DNA from 4 places in the Dehalobacterium formicoaceticum genome. Region 2 is predicted to be linked to each of the others. Evidence: riboswitches for the same ligand, from Rfam matches in the RefSeq annotation. Region 2 holds a riboswitch; each other region holds the start of a gene.

Region 1 (5,215 bases), 600 kb from region 2:
TTGACCATCTGCTTGTCCCTCCGGTTCTGTTCCTTGATCCGAGTTGTCATTATTTTGGGCACATCCTGTAATTAATAAAGCCAAAGCCATTAATACTAATAGTATTTGCTTATATCTTTTCATTTTTTATCTCCCCGTTATTATTAATTGTCGTTTAAAATATTCAAACCCTTTGATGCCTATATAGTCATAAGGGATTTTAGCATACTCTCTTCCACTTAAACCAAAATAGGGTATCTCAATAAAAGTCTTCTCACTAATTTGTGGAATCGTCTCTCTTAATAGGGGATCACCAATAATCAGATCTGCTGCCTGGATCCTGCCCAAAAATTTATCTTCATGAGTATCAAAAAAGATATCCTCATAAAGTGCTTCACTTAATTTGTCCTTTGAAAAGTTTTCTTTAGGTAACAAAGACAAAATCTGTACCTCATCCAGTCCAAAATCCTTTTGCAGCGCTTTTCGCAAAAATGCCGCAAAAAATGGCTCTCCTATGATCAAAACTTTTTTTGCATTTCCCTGCTTTTTAAAATAATAGTCTTCCTCTTGATCCATCTCCGGATATGTTTCACCCGTATATTCTTCTAAAACTCGAATCAGATCTTTCATCCCTGATTTCGAGATGGGCAACAATTTTTCATAGGGAACTCCATCTGCCTCTTTTAATTTTTCTCCCAGTTTCACCCCTTCCTCTGATAAGATAATGGATATGTAAGCGGATTTTGATAATTTTGCATGGGCTTTCCCAAAACAATCAAAGCCGGGCAAACAAAATTCAATTTGATCATGGTGAAAAGTATCCAAAAATTGTACTAAAAATTTATCAGAACCATGGACTAGCGGATGAAAACCAATTAAATTGACTTTTTTCTTATCTCCGGACGGATCCTTTTCCACAATAAAGGGTAAAATTTGCAAATACGCCTGTGCAATAGCTTTAGGATAGGCTTTAAATCCATTGGTATTAAAAAATACTACCGGTTTTCCTGAAATTGACTCGATTTTTTGGGATACCACCCCAAGGTCTGTCCCGATGATATCTGTGATGGCTGTTCCCATGACTGCAATAAATTCCACATCCCGCTCCATATTGGATAATAACTTTTCATTGATAATCCCTTCAATACCAAGAGTGACTTGGGCGTCGTCAAGTTTTGTCGTATATTGATTGGTGTTGGAAAAGTCTCGATATTCATCCACTTCTCTGATTGGCTGATTGCATCCACTGGGAGACAATAAGATTATCGAAGTTGGCAGATGGTATAACAATGAATGTAAGCCGGAATAATCACTCACAAGTTGCGGTAAGTATCGATCATAGATATTCATTGATTTTAGAAATCAACTCCTTCATTTTCTCCCTAGGCGCTCCTGTTCTTTTTGCAAAAGGTCCTCTCTTAAAAACATATACCGGCATATTATATTTCTCCCATAGCGTTCTTTGGGTTTTTTCAAACTTCATTCCCGTCAGTATTTCAGAGCAAGACAGGTAGAGAATCAGACCTCGCATCTCCCTCTTTTCGGATATCATCTTGGAAATATGCTCAATAAGCCGATCTTCATAGGAAGCTGATATTACATCGATGGGTTTTATTGCAAATGAAAAATACTGCTCTAATAGTTCAGCTCTCATTGCTCTAAAAAAGAGAACCCTTAAACAACCGGGAGGACCGATGGACAACACATAGATACCTTTCTTACTCAATGCTAATTCAATCAGTTCATTAAAACTATCCTTCTGAACTAAGGTTTTTTCTAACATAGCTGCCCCTCATCTACAATCAACGAAAGATATTCTTTGGATAATTGTTCCAACTCCCCCTCTTCCAGTGGTTTGGGGATTACCCCTGTAATCCCTGCCATAATAGTTTTCGATGTTTCGATAAATCTGCTTGCTATAGCTGAATCCGGATATTTTTCAATAACTGTTTTATAATCCAATTCACTAAATATAATCTCCTTAGCAAAAGGAATTTCTGAGATAATGGGTACTTTCACTTTTTCTGAAAAATCCCTAACCAATCCCCCCATAGCGTTATCATTTCGCTGATTATGGATGATTCCACCTAAGAAGGGTTCCTTTTGATCAGAAAACACCTCAATACTTTTTAAAATATTGTTTGCCGCGTAGATGGACATATATTCACTGGAAGATACCAGCAAGACACGATCTACATATCCTTCTCGCATGGGTACTGCAAATCCCCCACAGACCACATCGCCTAAAACATCATAAATAATCACATCCCAATCTTTATCAAAGATATTATGTTTCTCCAGTTCTTCCATCACGGTTATGATCCCCCGGCCGGCACAGCCAACCCCAGGAGAAGGGCCGCCTGTTTCAATACAAGATATATTTAAAAAACCTTTTTCCAAAAAATCCTCCTCAGCTAAGAAATCTCCCTTTTCCAAGATCAAATGAAGCATCGACTTGATTTTTCCTCCAACAATATTTTTAACAGAATCACTTTTAGGATCACAGCCAATAAATAAAACCTTTAATCCAAGTGAACCCATTGCAGCTGCTATATTGCTTGCAATTGTGGATTTTCCTATTCCTCCTTTTCCATAAAAAGCAATTTTAATCGGTCTCTTCAATTCATCATCCCTTTCATGATAGCCATCAAATCAAAAAAACTCTCCTGAACAATTAACAGAAGAGTTTATAAAAAAATAAAGACCTCACCTAATAATCCGTTAAGTTCGGTAATAACGAAATGTAGTAGTATCCTGGCTCAAGTTCATTGCCATCTATAACAACTTCCCAGAAAGATTCTTTCCAGTGTTGAAACATCTTATAGAGGCTCACTCTTACAGTGGCGTTACCGCATCGGATTTTAACCGATTTCCTTGCAACATTTCGAATTATTCAATTGATGCCAGTATATCATAGAAGTTTCATTAAAACAATCGGTTAATCTTCTTGAATTTCAATTGCTAGCTATTAGTTTATTTGACGGGTCTTCGACACTTACAGGCCTATCAAAATCCCTCAAAGCCTTTAAATAGGCTTATTTTTTTGTCAATTTTTTTAAAATAAATGTTGTATGTGGTGTATGTATACGGTATAATATATATGGGTGATGCGTCTTGAAACTATACTATGATAAACGGCTTAAAGATCCTACTTATTATGCGCAGCAAGGAATAAGAAACGGCAAAAAAACTACTACCAAAAATATCAAGAATTTCGGAAAACATTCCGAACTCTTGAAAATAACTGATGACCCCGAAACCTACGTAAGAGAAGAAATTAAAAAGATGAACGAGGAATACCGCGTTGGCAGGGTCACATTTAACCTAACTGCTAATTTTAATGAGAAAGTCAAGCATACACAAGACGAGGCATCGGCATCCACTTGTTTGAACATAGGTTATTTTGTTCTGCAAGATATTATGAAAGGTCTTAATCTTAAAACTTTTTTTAAGCAAAATATTTCAGAATGCAAGAACACCTATGATAGTTTTAAAATCCTCCGTTTCCTAACGTACGCTAGAATACTAAAACCCGGTTCTAAACTTTCCACCTGGAATGATTTGAATTCATATTATGAGCAGCCAGAATTTGATTACCAGCATATTCTTCGGTTTATGGATATTTTAGAGGAGCATTATGACGTTTACTTAACATGGCTTTATAAAAACAGTAATGCTGTCGTCAAAAGAGATTCTTCTATTATCTACTATGATTGCACAAACTTCTATTGTGAATGCGAACAACCTGACGAGGATATTGTTGATGAAGTTACAGGGGAAGTTATTTGTGGCTTAAGAAAATTCGGGATAAGTAAGGAGCATCGCCCTAATCCGATTGTGGAGATGGGGCTTTTCATGGATAGCCAAGGTATTCCCATCACCATGTCCCTGCATCCCGGGAACACAAGTGAACAAACTACTGCCATCCCCCTGGAAAAAGAAGTCTTAAAGATGCTGAATGGAGCCAAATTTATTTATTGTGCCGATGCGGGACTTGGTTCTTATAGCATCCGTAAATTTAATAGCATGGGTGGCAGGGCTTTTATTGTCACTCAATCAATTAAAAAATTAAGCAATACTCTTAAGGAGGCAGTTTTTAATGACTATGACTATCATTTATTGTCAAACGACTCCCCTGTCACAATCAAAAAAATGACAACCTTTGATCAGTACTCAAAAGAAAATTTACCTTTGTATAACGATTTTGCTTACAAAGTAATTTTTGCTGACAAAGCCCTTGACATTGGTTTAAGCGAAGAAATAACATTAAAAAATGGTAGTGTTAAGTCTAGGAAATCGACCGGACTTTTAAGGCAACGCTTAATCATAAGATTTTCACGAAAAATGATGGAGTATCAAAGATCAGTACGGAGAAGCCAGATAGAGCGGGCAAAAAAACTATTAGCTAGAAAGGATCCTGAAGAAATTAAGAAGGGACCGAATGATGTAAAAAGATTCATGAAAAGAATCTCTCATACAAAATCTGGTGAAAAGGCAGTTATTAATTATGTCCTGGACGAGGAGAAAATTGCTGAGGAAGAAAAATACGATGGCTATTATGCAGTGGCGACTAATCTCGAAGATCGTGCTCAAGATATTCTCGCAATATCACACAAAAGATATCAGATTGAAGAGTGTTTCAGAATTATGAAAACCAATTTCACCGGGAGGCCTATAAATCACAGATTGCCTAATCGTATCAAGGCCCACTTCATGATCTGTTTTACAGCCCTATTGGTATATCGCCTATTAGAGGCTAAATTGGACGAACAACATACTCATATAACTCCAGAAAACCTAATTACTACACTTAAAAATATGAATGTCACCAACGTACACGATATTGAATACATGGCACTCTATCATGGTAGCAAGGCCCTTGATACATTAATGGAATTAACATCACTTAATCTGGATAGGCTTCATTATAGACCAAAGGAATTAAACGGGAAAATTAAAAAATTATTAAACTAGTAATTACATACAACATTTCAAATTCAATAATTAGCTGGGAACCTGCTAAACACGCGGGTTCCCAGCTTTCTTTTTCTTCTAACTGTCGAAAACGGGATCATAGAAGTTTCACTAAAACAATCGGTTAATCTTCTTGAATTTCAATTGCTAGCTATCAGTTTATTTGATAGTATAATAGTATATTGAAAGGAAGTAATTAGATGATATCGTTACAAAATATGAGATATATGATTGAAATTTCAAAGCATCAGTCTATCTCTGC
Region 2 (5,215 bases):
CATTTTCGTTTAACATCACATAAGCTTCGATGCCATAAACTTCTTTCAGCATTTCTTCTGTTACAATTTCTTTCGGATTTCCCTGGGAATAAAATTCCCCGCCGCTTTTTAAGACGACCAAAGAATCGGCATAGCGACTGGAAAGATTAATATCGTGCATCACAATAATAAACATCATATCTTTTTTAATAGACACTTCTTCTATGATCGAGAATAATTCTAATTGCTTTTGCATGTCCAGACTATTTGTCGGTTCGTCCATCAAGATCATCTTCGGATCCCTGACCAAGGTCTGAGCAATTGATACTAATTTTCTTTGTCCTCCAGAAAGTTGATTCATTTTCCGGCGTGCAATGCTATCAATATTTAAGGCTTCTAAAGCTGTTAAAGCCTTTTCTAAATCATCATCACCTACCTTCCATGCTAAAGATTCTAATCTTCCTAATAAAACGGTCTCAAAAACAGTCAAAGTTGTTTCGGCCATGTCTTGTTGAGGAAGATAAACCATTAGATTCATTTTTTCTTTTCTGGGGATTTCTGATAGCCGCTTATCGTCCCAAAGAATTTCCCCTTTAGCAGGAAGCAAGCCAAAAATGCACTTTAATAGGGTGGATTTTCCTGCGGCATTAGGTCCGACGATTATATTTACTTTATCTTTTAATGATAAGGATAAATCTGTGAATATTGGATTTTTATCGTATTTAAAATAAAGGTTTTCAATTGTTATCATAGATATCATCCCTTTCTTTTTAAAATTAAGAGGGCAAAGAATGGTATCCCAATAAGGGAAGTCACCAATCCAATGGGAATTATAACGCCAGGAACAAGGGATTTACTGACAATCGAAGCAACGGATAGCAGCAAGGCACCTATCAATGCTGATGCAGTCAAGAAATATCTCTGTTCTTCTCCGCAAAGTATTCTGGCAATATGGGGCGCTACCAAACCGACAAAGCCGATCGTTCCGGCGAAACTTACGGCAGTTGCCGTCAGCAAGGCCACGATAAAAATAATATTTCTGCGCGTTTTTTTGACATCAACACCCAGGCTTATCGCTGATTCATCGGATAATGACATGGCAGTCAATTTCCAAATATTCCGGCTAAAAACAAATGCGCAAAGTATCGTCACGATTGTGATAATTAACAGTTTAATCCAATCAATCTTGTTCAGGCTGCCAAAGCTCCAAAATACTAAAGATTGTAAATCTGATGCGTCAGCAACAAATTGTAATAATTGGGTTAAAGAGCTAAATAAAAAGTTCATCACGATACCGAATAATATTAAAGTATTCCGATCTGCGTCTTCCCTTTTTGAAAACAGATAGAGCATCCCTGCCGCCAGTAAAGAAAATATAAAGGAATTTATGGTTATCAAAAATGTACCGACACCTGGAACGATGGAAAGCTTTAATATAATCGCGATCGCGGCGCCCAATGATGCTGCTGAAGATAATCCCAATGTATAAGGGCTTGCCATGGGATTTCTTAAAACTGTCTGCATCTCACATCCGCCCATCCCTAATGCAGCACCGATCACGACCGCCGATAGCGCCACCGGCATACGCAGCCCCCAAATCACAAACATTGAAACCTCATCTTCTGTAGTTCCCAAAAGTGCATCTATTGTTTCTGTAAAATTATAATCTGCACTTCCCACAAATAAATTGACAACTATGCTGATCAGGATAAGAGCTATCAAAGGGAAAATAATCAATGATTTTTTCTTAATGATACCTGCATAAATTTGTCTGGCTTTTAAAGTGCTTTTTAAATTACTCTCGCTCATTTGGTTGTTCTCCTAAAGTTGTTCTCCTAATTGATAAAACCAAATTCCATCTTCATACTCTGTAAGCATAAAGCGGTCAAAGAATTCTTTTAATCGCTCATCAGGGTTGATATCTTCAAATTCACCGGGATAGAAAAGCTTTGCCATTTTTAATGCAGGATAGAATCCACATTGATTTTGTGCTTGATTGTGAAAAAATGAGAAGACATTGTTATTTTGAACGGCATTTAGCTTGTCCCAACCTTTTCTTTGAACATATTCTCCTACAGTGGCATCCATATTTTCTTGAGCTTCTTCAGGAGTGTAATATCCTAATAAATATGTCACAAAGATATAGTCGGGATTTGTTGTTAGCAAATATTCAGGATCTATTTTACTATTATCACCCACATTGCCAACTGCAATATTTTCTCCGCCGGCCAGCTCTATCAAAGCAGCCCAGCCATCAGTTATTCCGGTTGAACTATATTCTTCTCTGGTACCCCAACCCATTTCCTCATAAACTGTTGGTTTATCTGTTTTCTGAGATAGGTTTTTACTTTTTATGATTGCAAATTGTTCATCTAAAAAACCTGCCATTTCTCGTGCCCGATCTTCTGTTCCGAAGATTTTACCAACGAGCAATACGGCTTCTTGGGGCGAAGTAGATGGATCTTCTGATCTGGTTAAAATTAAAGTAGGAATCCCTGCTCTCTCTAGTTTTTCTGCAGCATCTAAGGCTATTTCCGATAAATGACCAAATACATTGGCAATAAAAAGATCTGGTTTTAATGAAATTATCTTTTCAATATCATATTCATTTTGACCACCTCCGCCTACTAAAGGCAGATCTTGGAGTTGTGGATATTTTTCTTCGTATATTCTTTGAAATTGTTCCCCGGTACCGGAAAATCCAACTCCTACCGGCATATCAATAAAATCTTCTCCCACAACAGCGATACAGAATTCTAGTGCTTCCCAATAATTTACTACTACTCTTTCAATGGGTTTTTTAATACTAATTTCCCTCCCCAACATATCTGTAACCGTAATTTCAGAGCTTTCCCCTCCCTCTGTTTCTTGCCCTCCTGCCTTTCCTGTTTCTTTAGTATCTGTTCCACATGCAGATAGTGAAAATATCAAAAGCACCGACATTAAAATTAATCCGATTTTCCTCTTCATTTTAGCCCCACCTTTCTAAGAATAGCTCTATCATTGTTTTGAGCTATTTCTTTACTAATCTTAGTAATTTTTCTATTTTTCTTCCTTCTCATTGAGTATGTTTTCCTTTTATTTTTAATTCTTCACCTCCATCCTGCCAACATTGCATACTCTTTTGAGTTGAAAAAAATATACTGAGCATAAAAAAACACCTGCATTTTCTACATGAAAATACAGGTGTGCTATGTCTCAATCAATCTTTAGCCGATATATGGCTTTATCCTGTACATTATTTTTCATTGGAAAATAATAATACATCATTATTTAAACATGTATCCTGACTTTGCTTCATCGCTTTCTCCGCCTTCCCGCATTCAGCAGTGGCATAATGGAGTTGCTCCGCATTACAGTAACCAGATTGTTCAGGATTTGCACCTGATTCCATGATTTAAATAAAATATTAAATTAAAAATGTTTTACAATACAACAATAGTCTACTGCCATAATAATCAAATGTCAACCTAATTATCTACTAATTATTTCTAAATTATTGCTCTTCTTCCTTTCGATTATAATCACATTGTAGTACGACGATTTGTTTTTACCCGGTACAATGTAAAAACAGCAAATTATATTTTCATATGTGCCCTTTCACCCGGTCATAATAGAAAACCTAATAAAAAGCAAAACTTATTTCCTGCTTCATTAGTCTAAGCATATGTGAGGAGGAGCATAGATGAACAAAAAACAGCTGTTTGAAAATTACTTAATGGAAAATATCGATAGCGCTTATCGTTTTGCCTACACTTACGCAAAAAACCGGGAGGATGCGGAAGATATCGTGAATGAAAGTGTTGTCAAGGCAATAAAATCAATAAATCAGTTGCAAATGCCTAAGTATATAAAGCCTTGTTATATCAAAAAAATGAAAATGGAGCAATTAAAAAAGTATAGAGGATACGGTTTTTAAAGGGATCAATGGGAAGTTTAGTACCAAACACAAAACAGCTCAACAATCAGAAAATTGCTGGTTGTTGAGCTGTTTTTTTGTTCTATCCATGCGTATCAGGAGGGAAAGAGGCAAAAAATTAAGTGACAATCATCTTGACGGGATCTTGATGTTCCCTGAACTGTTTTCTTTCCAAAGCCCGTTCTGTTAGCTGCAGCCAAACGAGGGCAGCTAAAACAAGGAAGATCCCGAAGATTTGAAAAGGAACCAGACTTTGCCCAAATATCAAAAATCCTAAAATAGAGGCAACCACCGGGTCAAGACTGTACATAATGATCACCAATGGAGCTTCCAAATAACTATAAGCAGTCATCAGGAAATAGTAGCTTGACACCATAGGAATCAGTCCAAACCCCAAAATTGCCATAACTGCCGGGATTCCATGCACCCCCACGTTGATTTGAATTTCGCTGACCACAGCCCAGGGGGGATTGATAAAGGATAAAATTATCACGGCAAACAAATTAGTATACATTAAATATGCATCATAATCATATCCCAAATCCACGGCATATTTGCAAAGAAGAAACCCACCGGCAAAGGAAAGGACCACGATTGCCATCCAAAAAAGCCCTTCGGCCGGGGCGGCAAGTGTACCAAACACATTCAGAATAAAAGCAATACCAATAATTGTAGCAATCCCTGAGACAATTTTGATAGGGGTAATTTTATTTTTCCAGATAATACGCGAGAAGAGCACAACAATAAAATAATTTAGGAAAGTTAAAATTGAAGTGACTCCCAAAGGCACTCCTTTACTTAGTGCCACCGCATAGCACCAGGTTGAACCTAAAACACCAACAACACCAACAACACCCACTGAAATATACAAAACTAACCTTCTGACATCGACCTTTAATACCTGGGGTTTACGAATTAAAATTCTGGTTAAAAAAAAGATGACCATTAACCCGGGACCTAAGATGCCAATAGCTGTTTCACTGAAACCAAAACTACTTAAAAATTCCGACGAAGGTGCCAAAGGTACCCCAACACACACCTGCCAATGTTGCAAACACAAACCCTCTCATGGTATTCGTCATGGATAATTCCCCCTACTTTATTATTTCACTTTTGTCAAATGGGAAAATTTAAGTAGTAAGCTGTGTTGCCCGAAGAATGGAACCCTGCCCATTATGCCGGATAACACAGCCTATTTGAATCCTGGTTTATTTTTTCTTTACAATCAGTTCTTTCTCTGCATCTTGGACAATTTGATGGATCATCTCTTTTTGTGCATCCGACAATACTTGAGGATTATGGGTTTCCATAATGCGG
Region 3 (5,215 bases), 230 kb from region 2:
GAAAGCATCTTCAGTCTGATTCCCGGTCTGATAACCAGGGGTACGGACACACAAACCATATCAACCGGTATGATGCATGCACAGACACCGCCCATGAATAGTGGCAGCACCATCGCTAACCAAACAGTTAATACTACCTTACCTGCATCCATGGCAGGCACCGGTACAAATACACTGCAATCATGGATTTCATTTGGCGATATAGTGTGGATTATTGGCATATTCGTTCTTATTTCATACAATTTATTATCCGTGATCAAGCTGAAAGGCAAATTAAAGTCGGCAAAGCCTGTTTTTCGTAATTTATATGAAACAACCGATATCAAAACCCCCTTTATTTTGGGTATCATCAAGCCCAGGATTTATCTTCCTGAGGGTCTTTCCGAAAATGAAAAAGCCTATATCCTAAAGCACGAAGAAACTCATCTCAAAAGAATGGATCATATTATCAAGCCTTTGGCGTTCTTGGTAGTCTGTGTTCATTGGTTTAACCCTCTTGTTTGGGTTGCTTTCTTCCTCATGAGCGAGGATATGGAATTGTCCTGTGATGAAAGCGTGCTTAAACAAATGGGGGATGGCATTAAAAAGGATTATTCCTCATCCCTTTTATCTCTGGCGGCAGGTCGGCGCTTTGTAGGAGGCTATCCCCTTGCTTTTGGAGAGAACAACACGAGGGGGCGCATTATGAATATTTTAAACTACAAAAAGCCGAGGTTTTGGGTAACCATAGCGGGGATTATTGCTGTGGCGGTGATTGTTGTGGCATTAATGAGTAATCCCCAATCAGAGCAACTTACCATTCAGGATTATGCGGAGCAATTTGTGGAACAGGAAATTGCCGCTTATCCAAGTTATAATATTATCGATAGTAAAATTACCAAGCTTGAAAAGATGACTTCTTTTGATCATTTGCTTTCATCTCCCGTGGAAATATGGCATATTGAATATCGCCTGAAACCAGCGGAACCTGTCGATGTTATGCCCGGAGGCATGAGTACAGATGAGGGATGGATTACCGAAGAACGGGATATGGGGAAACCCCTGCTGGTTTTTTCTTATGAAAAGTCCAGACCAAAGTTTTTGGGCACGATGCTGAGCGGTGAGGGTGATTTTTCAAGACCGGCAGGCCAGGAAACGGCGCTGCGGATCTTTCTGGAAGGGAAAGATCTCCTGCCCCAGGAAACTTACCCGGGAAACCATATGGTGGTAAAATTTCCTCTCTCAACAGGGGAGACCAGTCAGCTCCTATTGTCTCAGCCAATTATGCAAGGGGAAGGTGGAATTTGGTGTGTTGAGCGCTGGATGGATGGAAACGGTACGGTATATCATCCTCTGCCGGATACAGATCTGACGATTAAAGCATATTATCAGGAATTACAAAAGCAAAGTGAAGCTGGAAATCATCCCGATCTATTAGACCCCATGCGCGTTGCTATTGATTTCATCAAACAAGGTCTGGGACAATGGCAGGTAACCATGGATGACCTTGTACCCCAATACGATGCCACGGCAGAGGATTTTTCAGAAACACCGGAAAGTCGTTATATCGGTTTTATTTCAAATTTTGATACCGAAACATACTCTAAACCTTCTTTTCATTTAGATCAAATCGAGTGGCTAACACTTGAGGATACGGAGAGACTGAAGGAACTGAATATTGACCCCAATGATTTGCCCAACGGATACTATATCCACAATCCGAAAAGTTACCCCATGGGTCATCAGGTGACAGACCAAACCGAATACCGAATTATTGACGGGACGGGGGAAGCTAACCATAAACTTGTTTCCCTTGAGGAGTTTGTTCGGCATCTGGATCAATTTAAGGATTTCACACCACCCTTTTGGGTTACAACCAAGGATGGATTTGTCACAAGTATTACGGAACAGTATGTGCCGTAAGCTTGATCGAAACAATATCAATATAAATCGCTCCCTATCTCCTTGATGGGGAGCGGTTTTTTTAACAGATCAGATGCTTATTTCTGACAAGGAGGATGTTTTTCTTTGATTTTTTCTTTCTGCTACCTTTGGGACTTTGGTGGAACTGTGCCAGCGAGATTAGGAATTATAAATTAGGATTGAATTTCTTGTGGTCTTCTGGTAAAATGATTTTATAGTTGAATTTAATAAATTGTTCTTAGGTGCCCCGACATGGGGAGAATAGGAAATCCGGTTATAATCCGGTACGGACCCACCACTGTAGAGACGAGTCTACGCTAATCCACTGGCATGTGCTGGGAAGGGGCGTTCAGGACGTTTGAGTCTGAGTCAGGAGACCTGCCTAAGAATAAAAAAGTCTTTCCAGGGTAACGGAAAGCGGCGGCGATGAAGGCAAAGTCCCGACCACAATAACCATTGTGGCGGGACTTTATTTTTTTTTACTTTCAGAAAGTATAAATTTTAAGGTTGAAAGTATAAGTGCAACTAAGGCTTCCGCCAGCGCCAGAGGCTTGGCGCAAGCCAAGATTTCTAATTAAATAATGAACTTGAAGGAAATTAGGAGATGATGATAATGAATAACACTATGAAATTACACGGTTTAGAAAATCTTAAAAAAGCCAATGGACAAGAGCTTGAGGCGGCATTGCAGGAGTTGATCCATGGGATTGAAGAATTGGATCAGGAAGCGATGCTTGCGATGCAAAAACGTGTGGATGCCAAGATTAAGCCCACCGGAAGTTTGGGTATTCTGGAGGATATTGCTCAACAGCTTGCCGGAATTCAACGCACTTCACAACCCACCATTAAAGGGAAAGCAGTTCTATTGATGGCCGGAGATCATGGTGTAGTAGCTGAGGGTGTCAGTGCAGCACCTCAAGAAATTACGGCTCAAATGTTCTATAGCTATTTTGGCGGTGGTGGAGGTATCAATGTCTTAGCTCGTAATGGGGGAGCGGATGTAATCTGTACCGACATTGGCATTGCCGGCCCCTTGGATCCCCCGGAACTCATGGAAAACCGGATCAAAAACGGTACGAACAATATGTTGCATGGTCCGGCGATGACTCCGGAGGAGGCTCTTCAGGCCATTCTTACCGGTGCCAAAATTGCTGCCCAAGCTATCGATTCAGGAGTAAATCTCTTGGCAACAGGAGAGGTAGGTATCGGGAATACCACGCCCAGTTCGGCCCTGATTTCCGTATTTACCGGTCAGCCGGTGGAAAGGGTTACTGGATCCGGCACCGGCATAAAGGATGCAGCTCTAGAGCATAAACAAGAGGTCATTAAACAAGCGATTAAGATTAATCAACCGGATCCTGACAATCCATTGGATACGATGGCAAAGGTGGGAGGACTGGAGCACGCTGCCCTCACAGGTGCTATTTTGGAGGCTGCCTACCAACATGTGCCAATTATATTAGATGGGATTATTGCAGCATCAGCAGCCCTTACGGCTGTCAAATTTGCGCCCCTTGCCAAGAATTATATGATTACTTCCCATAGTTCGGAGGAAGAAGGACAAACGGTGGCTCTTGAACATCTTGGTTTCAAGCCCAGACTTTATTTTAATATGAGACTGGGAGAAGGTACCGGTGCTGCTCTAATGTTCCCCATGGTAGATGCCGCTCTGAAGATTGCTGACGAAATGGCCACCTTTGATACGGCCGGTGTTAGCACCGGAGAGTTTTTAACCAGATAATCATTTTGTTAATCCCAAAAGAGTTTTGATGTAGATAAATTTACTATTTAGGTGTATAATTTAACTTGATACTTTCGGCCGATTGGTCAAGGTGCGAAGGCACTATTCTAAAGACGATTCTTTGTTAATTAGACAAGAGAAGCGTCTTTCATTTTACATTTAAGCTTTAAAATTATAATAAAAATGAGGAAGATTATGGATAATAAGAAATTAGCTGATTTGCTATTCCCCAAGATAACGAGATCAATTACTGATTATGAAACTGTATTTCCGGAGAGAAATTTAAGTGAGGACGCAAAAGTCACCCGATTAGCACCAAGTCCCACCGGTTTTATTCACCTGGGGAATCTTTACGGTGCTTTTGTTGATGAACGATTGGCCCATCAAAGTAATGGAGTATTTATGCTGCGCATCGAGGATACCGACGATAAACGGCAAGTAGAAGGCGCCGTGGAAACTATTATTTCCTCCTTGGAATTCTTTGATTTAAAGTTTGATGAAGGGGCCGGCATTGACGGGGAAAAAGGGAGCTACGGACCATATTTTCAAAGCAAAAGAGCAGAACTTTATCAGACGGCAGCAAAGCACTTAGTGGAGATGGGCAGGGCCTACCCATGTTTTTGTTCCGAAGAAGAATTGGAAGAAATCAGGAAACAGCAGATGGCTGAAAATGTTAACACCGGATACTATGGTAAATGGGCTCGGGATCGCAATTTATCCTTGGAGGAGATCCAGGTTCATTTAGCAAACCAGGAGCGTTTTGTTCTGCGCTTAAAATCCATGGGGATTCTGGAACAAACCTTTGAAATTGAGGATGCCATCAGAGGGTACCTTTCCATGCCGGTCAATGATCAGGATGTGGTAATTTTGAAAGCCAACGGCATTCCCACTTATCACTTCGCCCATGTGGTCGACGATCACTTTATGCGCGTGACCCATGTGGTGCGGGGAGAAGAGTGGCTTTCAACCTTACCGATTCATTATGAGTTATTTACGACTTTAGGTTGGGAATTTCCAGTATATTGTCATACCGCACACTTAATGAAAATCGATGAGGGAATTAAGAGAAAGCTCTCGAAGAGAAAAGACCCGGAATTGGGCTTAGAGTATTACATGAAATTAGGATATCATCCGGCGGCAGTGCGAGAGTATCTGATGACGATATTGAATTCCAATTTCGAGGAGTGGAGAATTGAAAATCCGGACAGTGATATTGATGAATTTCATTTCACTTTAAATAAAATGAGTAATTCCGGTGCTTTATTTGATTTAGGTAAACTTAATGATATCAGCAAGAATGTTTTAGTGAATATTTATGCGCAAGAAATCTTTGATTTTCTGGTTAAATGGGGGCAGGCATATCGCCGGGAAATCGTTGATTTGCTTTTGGAACATCAGGCTGCGGTGCTGCAATTGTTGGATGTGGGCCGGGATGATCCTGTTAAACCCCGAAAAGATCTGATTTATTGTGAACAAATATTTGACTTTATCAGCTATTTCTTTGACGAATACTTTCAGATCGTCGACCCCTATCCGGAAAACATCGATGAAGAGGAAGTCAAAAAAATACTG
Region 4 (5,215 bases), 1.6 Mb from region 2:
TCAATCTCCCCATCCCGGATTACGTAATACAACCAATTTGTATTTATCCCTTCGACAATCCCCGTCTGACCGGCTTCTCCTTTGATCCGGCTGATCCAACCGTCAAAATCCTCAACCTCTTCTTCTCCCACCGCTTTTTTTAAGGCATCCAGAGCGGTGCCGGTCACTGTTACTTTCTCATCCGCCAGGTTGGTTTCATGTCCCTCCACCCGTACCCGAACAGTTTTTTCCTCAGATGGATCACCACCCGGTTCACCGGAGCCTCCGGAACCTCCATTACCACTTTCCACAACCTGGGCCAAGGCCATCAATGCAAATCTGGTCGCTATCAAGTCTGAAGAAGCATTGGCCACATGACTAAATGAACCGTCGGACAATTGAAAACGGAGCAAAGCATCAATCATGTTATCATTATTCTTCTGCCATCCAACTGCAGTAACATCCTTTTCAATAGCCAATAAACCCAATATTACACTGGCGGTAGACTCACAGTTTTCTGTTAAAGCATTTGCATCCGTACCGAATCCACCCGTCTCCTTCTGAACACAGTGCAAATAATCCATAGCTTCTGCATAAGCTGCTTCCACTCCATCTGCATCTTGATGGTTGGCTAGTGCCACCAAAGCAAATCCAGTAGAATCCGTATCAGGAGTCTGATCTTTATTAGTCCAGGAAAAACCGCCGCTCTCGTTTTGCTGACCTAACAGATAAGCAACAGCAGCTTCCGTGTTATAGTTCCCGTTAGTCCGATCCAAGGCAATCATCGCCCAATAAGTCAGCATCGTTTCGGCGCCAAAACCTCCGTTGTCTTCCTGCAATGCGGCTAATTCCGCAACCAGGTTTCTGCCTTCGATATTCGCCGGATCCTCTCCTGACGCGTCTATGCTAAGGATCAAAGACAAATAATCCAAAACACCGGCCTCTTCATTTAAAGTATCTAAATTCCATTCCGGCAGCTGCCATGGATCATCCTGTAAATTCTCCCCAGCCTCCGTCAATCCCACTATTTCCTGCCAATGGGTTAAGTTATTCTTGTTGTCCGCGTAAAAGATGACTGTCTTTTGCTGGGCTTCCTTATAAAAATTAACACTTTCACTAGCGCTAACGATACCGGAAAAAACAAGTAAAAGAGTTATTAGAAGACAGCAAAGCATACTTTTCTTAATTTTCATGTTTATCCCCCTCTTTTTCATTTTTTCTTTAAACTGAAAATACACGTTCAGACAAGGTCAATCTAAAATTTCTCTTAGCTTCAGCAAGGTTGATCCTTTTTGATAAACAAAAAAAGACATCATCCAAAAAGATGATGCCTCCGTTGTTCGGTCAGCGTCACTAGCTCATTTTCTATAACCAGGTACATTATTTCGTCAACATATTCGGATCTGCTTCCCATATGTTTTTCATGCAAAGCTCGGTATTTTCATTAAATAAGAACGCCTTATAATTTTATAGATTTAGTGATTTCTTCAATTCTCACCGGTTCCCAATCCTGGATAATAACCTTCAATTCGCCAAATCCCGTACTGCGAATCAACTCAATTAGTTTTTTCTCCTTTTCCGTCACCATCATTTTTAAATTAGCTTCTTTCACTCGATCCCCCTCCCATTTGATTTTATTTTGTCCGAATAATTATTGATGCCTAAAACAGAGTTTTTGGCATAAGATGGAGTTTTGCTCCATCTTATGCTTAACAATCGTTATCCAGGAACTTAGTGCTAGTTAGTTATTTGATAAAACTCCTGATTTCTCGCCATCTAGCTTACTTAATTTAGCTGCAGCCTTGGCCTGTCCTTTTTTCAATCCAAAATAGTATCCCAAAAATCCTGCCCCCAAAGCAGCCTGGAGCGCAAAAAGCAGACTTTCCGTTTCTCCTCCCGGTGGTTCCCAGAAAGGAGTAAACCATGGCTCATAAGAAGGATCAACTTCCGTAATGGCTTCTTCCGCAAGACCATCCGCGCCGCCAAATTCAGAATCTTGCACCAAGAATAAAGGAGTTACGGCTAAAATAATCACGATTAGAATCAAAATCCAGGAATACTTCATTTTTTATTTCGCCTCCTTCTTGTTCGGGGAAATCAGATTAAGTAATCCCATTTCGTTCTTGCTGTAAGTTGTCAAGAAATTAAAAACGACAACGGTTAGCAAGCCTTCACTGATCGCCAAAGGAACCTGTGTTACGGCAAAAATACCTAAAAATTTAACCGCCGATGCAGCAATTCCGCCCACTTCTGCTGGAAAAGCCAATGCTAGCTGGAGGGAGGTGACAACATAAGTCATCAAATTCCCCAAAGCGGCGGCCAGAAATACGGCAATTCCGTTGGATAAACCGACCTTCCTCGAAAATACAAATACACCGTATGCAACAAAAGGACCTGCCACACCCATAGAAAAAGTATTGGCTCCCAAGGTGGTCAGACCCCCATGGGCCAGAAGAATTGCCTGGAACAACAAAACAATGCAACCAATCACACCCATAGCAAGAGGCCCGAATAGCACAGTGCCCAAGCCAACCCCTGTAGGATGGGAGCTGCTGCCTGTAACTGAGGGAATCTTCAGCGCAGACAAAACAAAGGCAAAGGCACCGGATACTCCTAACAGCAACTTCAGCTCTGGGTTTTTGGAAACTTTTTTAGAAATGGATATAATACCCAGGATAATAAACGGCAAGGTCAGCACAGACCAGAAAATTGCCCATTTGGCAGGTAAAAATCCTTCCATAATGTGCATAGCACGAGCTTCTTGGGGAAAGAAACTAAAAATTCCTAACATAAGTATAAAAGCTGCAAACAATTGCAAATACTTTTTCATGAATTTTTCCTCCTTTTTTTGTTTTTATTTCTTGAAGGTAACAATTTCAAACTACCTTAACCGCCTCCCTCCCGTAATATAATCTTTTATAAAATAAAAATCCCCCCTAATTTTAATACAGGGGGGAATCTACATACAGTAAACCTTAGCAAGCCAAGCCGTTCTCTCCTCGGGCTACAGCTTTCTAAAAGGCAGGTCTTCTGGCTCTCGTGTCATCCTCCTCCCACGCCTTCCCATCCACATAAAAACCGGATAGTGACATCTTGGGGATTCGTCTTCGATTACAGCGGCGGATCCGCACCGGAATAAAACCGGTTTCCCTATTCTCCCATACAGGCACCTAATAGATCAATATTAAATTTTATTTCTATGCAAACAAAATATCTCTTTGAGATCAAAACACACGCCTTTTTAATATCTTTATGCTAAAAGCTTATAACATGCAGGTTTCTACTAGTTTATCTTCCAGAAAATCCTTGCATACACTATTATTTGTATCTTACTACAATATTTATAACATAGGTGGTTTAAAAAAGCAATATATGATTCCACAGCAAAAAGTTCAATTTACGATTTTCTACCCTATATGTAGTGGACAATGATAGCTCGTGATACTCTATATAGACTGAATTAGGCAAAAATAGGGGTTTCTGCAGCGGTATTAGTGGCAGTTAGTTATCGGATAAAAAATTACCCGGCTCAATCCTGGCCGGGTATCATAACAAGAAAGGATTGTGTTGAGTTGTATCTGGCGAATTTAAAAAATAAAAATAATCATCAAAGATAATACTTACTACAAGAAAAATGTACCTAGACCGGCATAAAGCCGGCCGAACTACCAAATAAGGAATAACAAATGGCAAATTCTAAAGCGTTACCTAAACCTCACTAGAACCGTAATACAGTATAAGTGAGAGTTTATTCATAGACAAAGTGTACCCCATAACAATTTTTGTTAAATTTGATTTTTATTAAATTCATGATTAAATTTATAATTTATTCCTATTATCAATAAATCAGTGCTATAATATGCTAGTATATAATTTTTGCTTTAAATACAGGATCATATTATTGGCCATAATAGCCATATTAATTTAGCCGGGATATACCGCCCGGAAATATACTACAAGGAGAACTGGAGTATGATTACAAAGACCACCAACAATCGTATTATATTGTATCTGCTCTTATGCTCCTTATTTTTATCAAGTTTCATAATTATTTTAAATACCGGTGGCGTTACCTCTTCTGATATGTTTGATATTTCACCTCTATGCGGCAGAAGTGAACATTCATCAGTGAACGGCGGAGCAAATACCGGTCTTTTTGATTATTTAGCCGCTGCAAACACCTCTATGGAATCCTTTATTTTTTCGGTAAAGCAATTACGGTGGCTGGCTGCACAAAACAGTCTAAGTACGCTTATTGCTATCGTCATCATCCAAATAGCCTGTTTTATCCATTATTCAAGGCTCTCGGATCAAGCCTATACACAGTCTTATTTCAGCGTTGTGCTATCATTTCTCCATAAAACAGATGGTATGAAATGACATGGTTAAATTCATGATGGGATAATAATATGTCCCTTCCGGATAAGTCTTTTTTTAATATACTTATCCGTGACATTTCATCCGTCTGGATCCCGCACTATTGAAGAAATGCAGGGTACATGACGGATCACAATTGGAGGAATTATTTATGAAGTCAAAGCCTGTATTTTTTATAATCGTTTTATTAACTGCTGCTTTGTTTTTGCTTGCTGTATTTGGATTAAAAATTGGCAATTTTGAGCTTAAAGGTGCCGACAAAATGCGTTACGGCATCGACATCAGGGGTGGAGTAGAAGCCACCTATGAGCCGAAAGACCTGGACCGGGCACCAACTGAGAGTGAACTCCAGGCAGCAAGAGCCATTCTTGAGACACGTATGGATGCCAGTAATATTACTGACCGGGATGTTACCGTTGACAAAAGTAACGGCAAGGTTATTGTTAGATTCCCTTGGAAATCCGATGAAGCAGATTTTGACCCGCAAAAAGCCGTATCCGAGCTTGGCGAAACTGCTAAGCTGACCTTTCGGGATCCGGATGGCAATATTGTCTTAGAAGGCGCAGATGTTAAAAAAAGCTCCGCCCAAATACAACAGAATAATATGCAACCTGTTGTCACACTGGAATTATCCAATGATGGCGCGGTTAAATTTGCCCAAGCTACCGCAAGACTGATTGGACAAAGTATTTCCATTTATATGGATGAAACCCTAATTTCCGCACCAGTCGTTAGATCACAAATTACCGGCGGCAATGCGGAAATAACAAACCTGGAAAGTTTGGAAGAAGCTTCGGCACTTTCAAATAAAATTAACTCCGGTGCCCTGCCTTTTTCACTAGTCGTAAAAAATTTAAAT

The links. A riboswitch is a leader RNA that binds a small molecule or an ion and turns the genes downstream of it on or off. The one in region 2 is predicted to bind cobalamin.
Region 1: linked by a shared signal. The riboswitch ahead of CEQ75_RS10605 (nucleotide-binding protein) and the one ahead of CEQ75_RS07835 (ABC transporter substrate-binding protein) in region 2 are both predicted to bind cobalamin.
Region 3: linked by a shared signal. The riboswitch ahead of cobT (nicotinate-nucleotide--dimethylbenzimidazole phosphoribosyltransferase) and the one ahead of CEQ75_RS07835 (ABC transporter substrate-binding protein) in region 2 are both predicted to bind cobalamin.
Region 4: linked by a shared signal. The riboswitch ahead of CEQ75_RS18025 (energy-coupling factor ABC transporter permease) and the one ahead of CEQ75_RS07835 (ABC transporter substrate-binding protein) in region 2 are both predicted to bind cobalamin.

The regions. Positions count from the first base shown of each region.
Region 1 is NZ_CP022121.1:2,186,904-2,192,118, reverse strand. Features, by position in the region: gene CEQ75_RS10620 (ABC transporter substrate-binding protein) at 1-123, opposite strand, end outside; gene CEQ75_RS10615 (nitrogenase component 1) at 127-1,329, opposite strand; gene CEQ75_RS10610 (hypothetical protein) at 1,316-1,762, opposite strand; gene CEQ75_RS10605 (nucleotide-binding protein) at 1,756-2,601, opposite strand; cobalamin riboswitch at 2,705-2,879, opposite strand; gene CEQ75_RS10600 (IS1634 family transposase) at 3,094-4,953, shown strand; gene CEQ75_RS10595 (LysR family transcriptional regulator) at 5,154-5,215, shown strand, end outside.
Region 2 is NZ_CP022121.1:1,590,010-1,595,224, reverse strand. Features, by position in the region: gene CEQ75_RS07845 (ABC transporter ATP-binding protein) at 1-730, opposite strand, end outside; gene CEQ75_RS07840 (FecCD family ABC transporter permease) at 736-1,788, opposite strand; gene CEQ75_RS07835 (ABC transporter substrate-binding protein) at 1,801-2,949, opposite strand; cobalamin riboswitch at 3,239-3,408, opposite strand; gene CEQ75_RS07830 (RNA polymerase sigma factor) at 3,665-3,898, shown strand; gene CEQ75_RS07825 (DMT family transporter) at 4,017-4,952, opposite strand; partial or broken gene mttB ([trimethylamine--corrinoid protein] Co-methyltransferase) at 5,107-5,215, opposite strand, start outside.
Region 3 is NZ_CP022121.1:1,355,911-1,361,125, forward strand. Features, by position in the region: gene CEQ75_RS06745 (M56 family metallopeptidase) at 1-1,902, shown strand, start outside; cobalamin riboswitch at 2,126-2,302, shown strand; gene cobT (nicotinate-nucleotide--dimethylbenzimidazole phosphoribosyltransferase) at 2,516-3,643, shown strand; gene gltX (glutamate--tRNA ligase) at 3,839-5,215, shown strand, end outside.
Region 4 is NZ_CP022121.1:3,721,219-3,726,433, forward strand. Features, by position in the region: gene CEQ75_RS18015 (S-layer homology domain-containing protein) at 1-1,172, opposite strand, end outside; gene CEQ75_RS18530 (DUF2292 domain-containing protein) at 1,439-1,591, opposite strand; gene CEQ75_RS18020 (energy-coupling factor ABC transporter substrate-binding protein) at 1,721-2,044, opposite strand; gene CEQ75_RS18025 (energy-coupling factor ABC transporter permease) at 2,048-2,809, opposite strand; cobalamin riboswitch at 2,983-3,168, opposite strand; gene CEQ75_RS18030 (hypothetical protein) at 3,952-4,359, shown strand; gene secD (protein translocase subunit SecD) at 4,508-5,215, shown strand, end outside.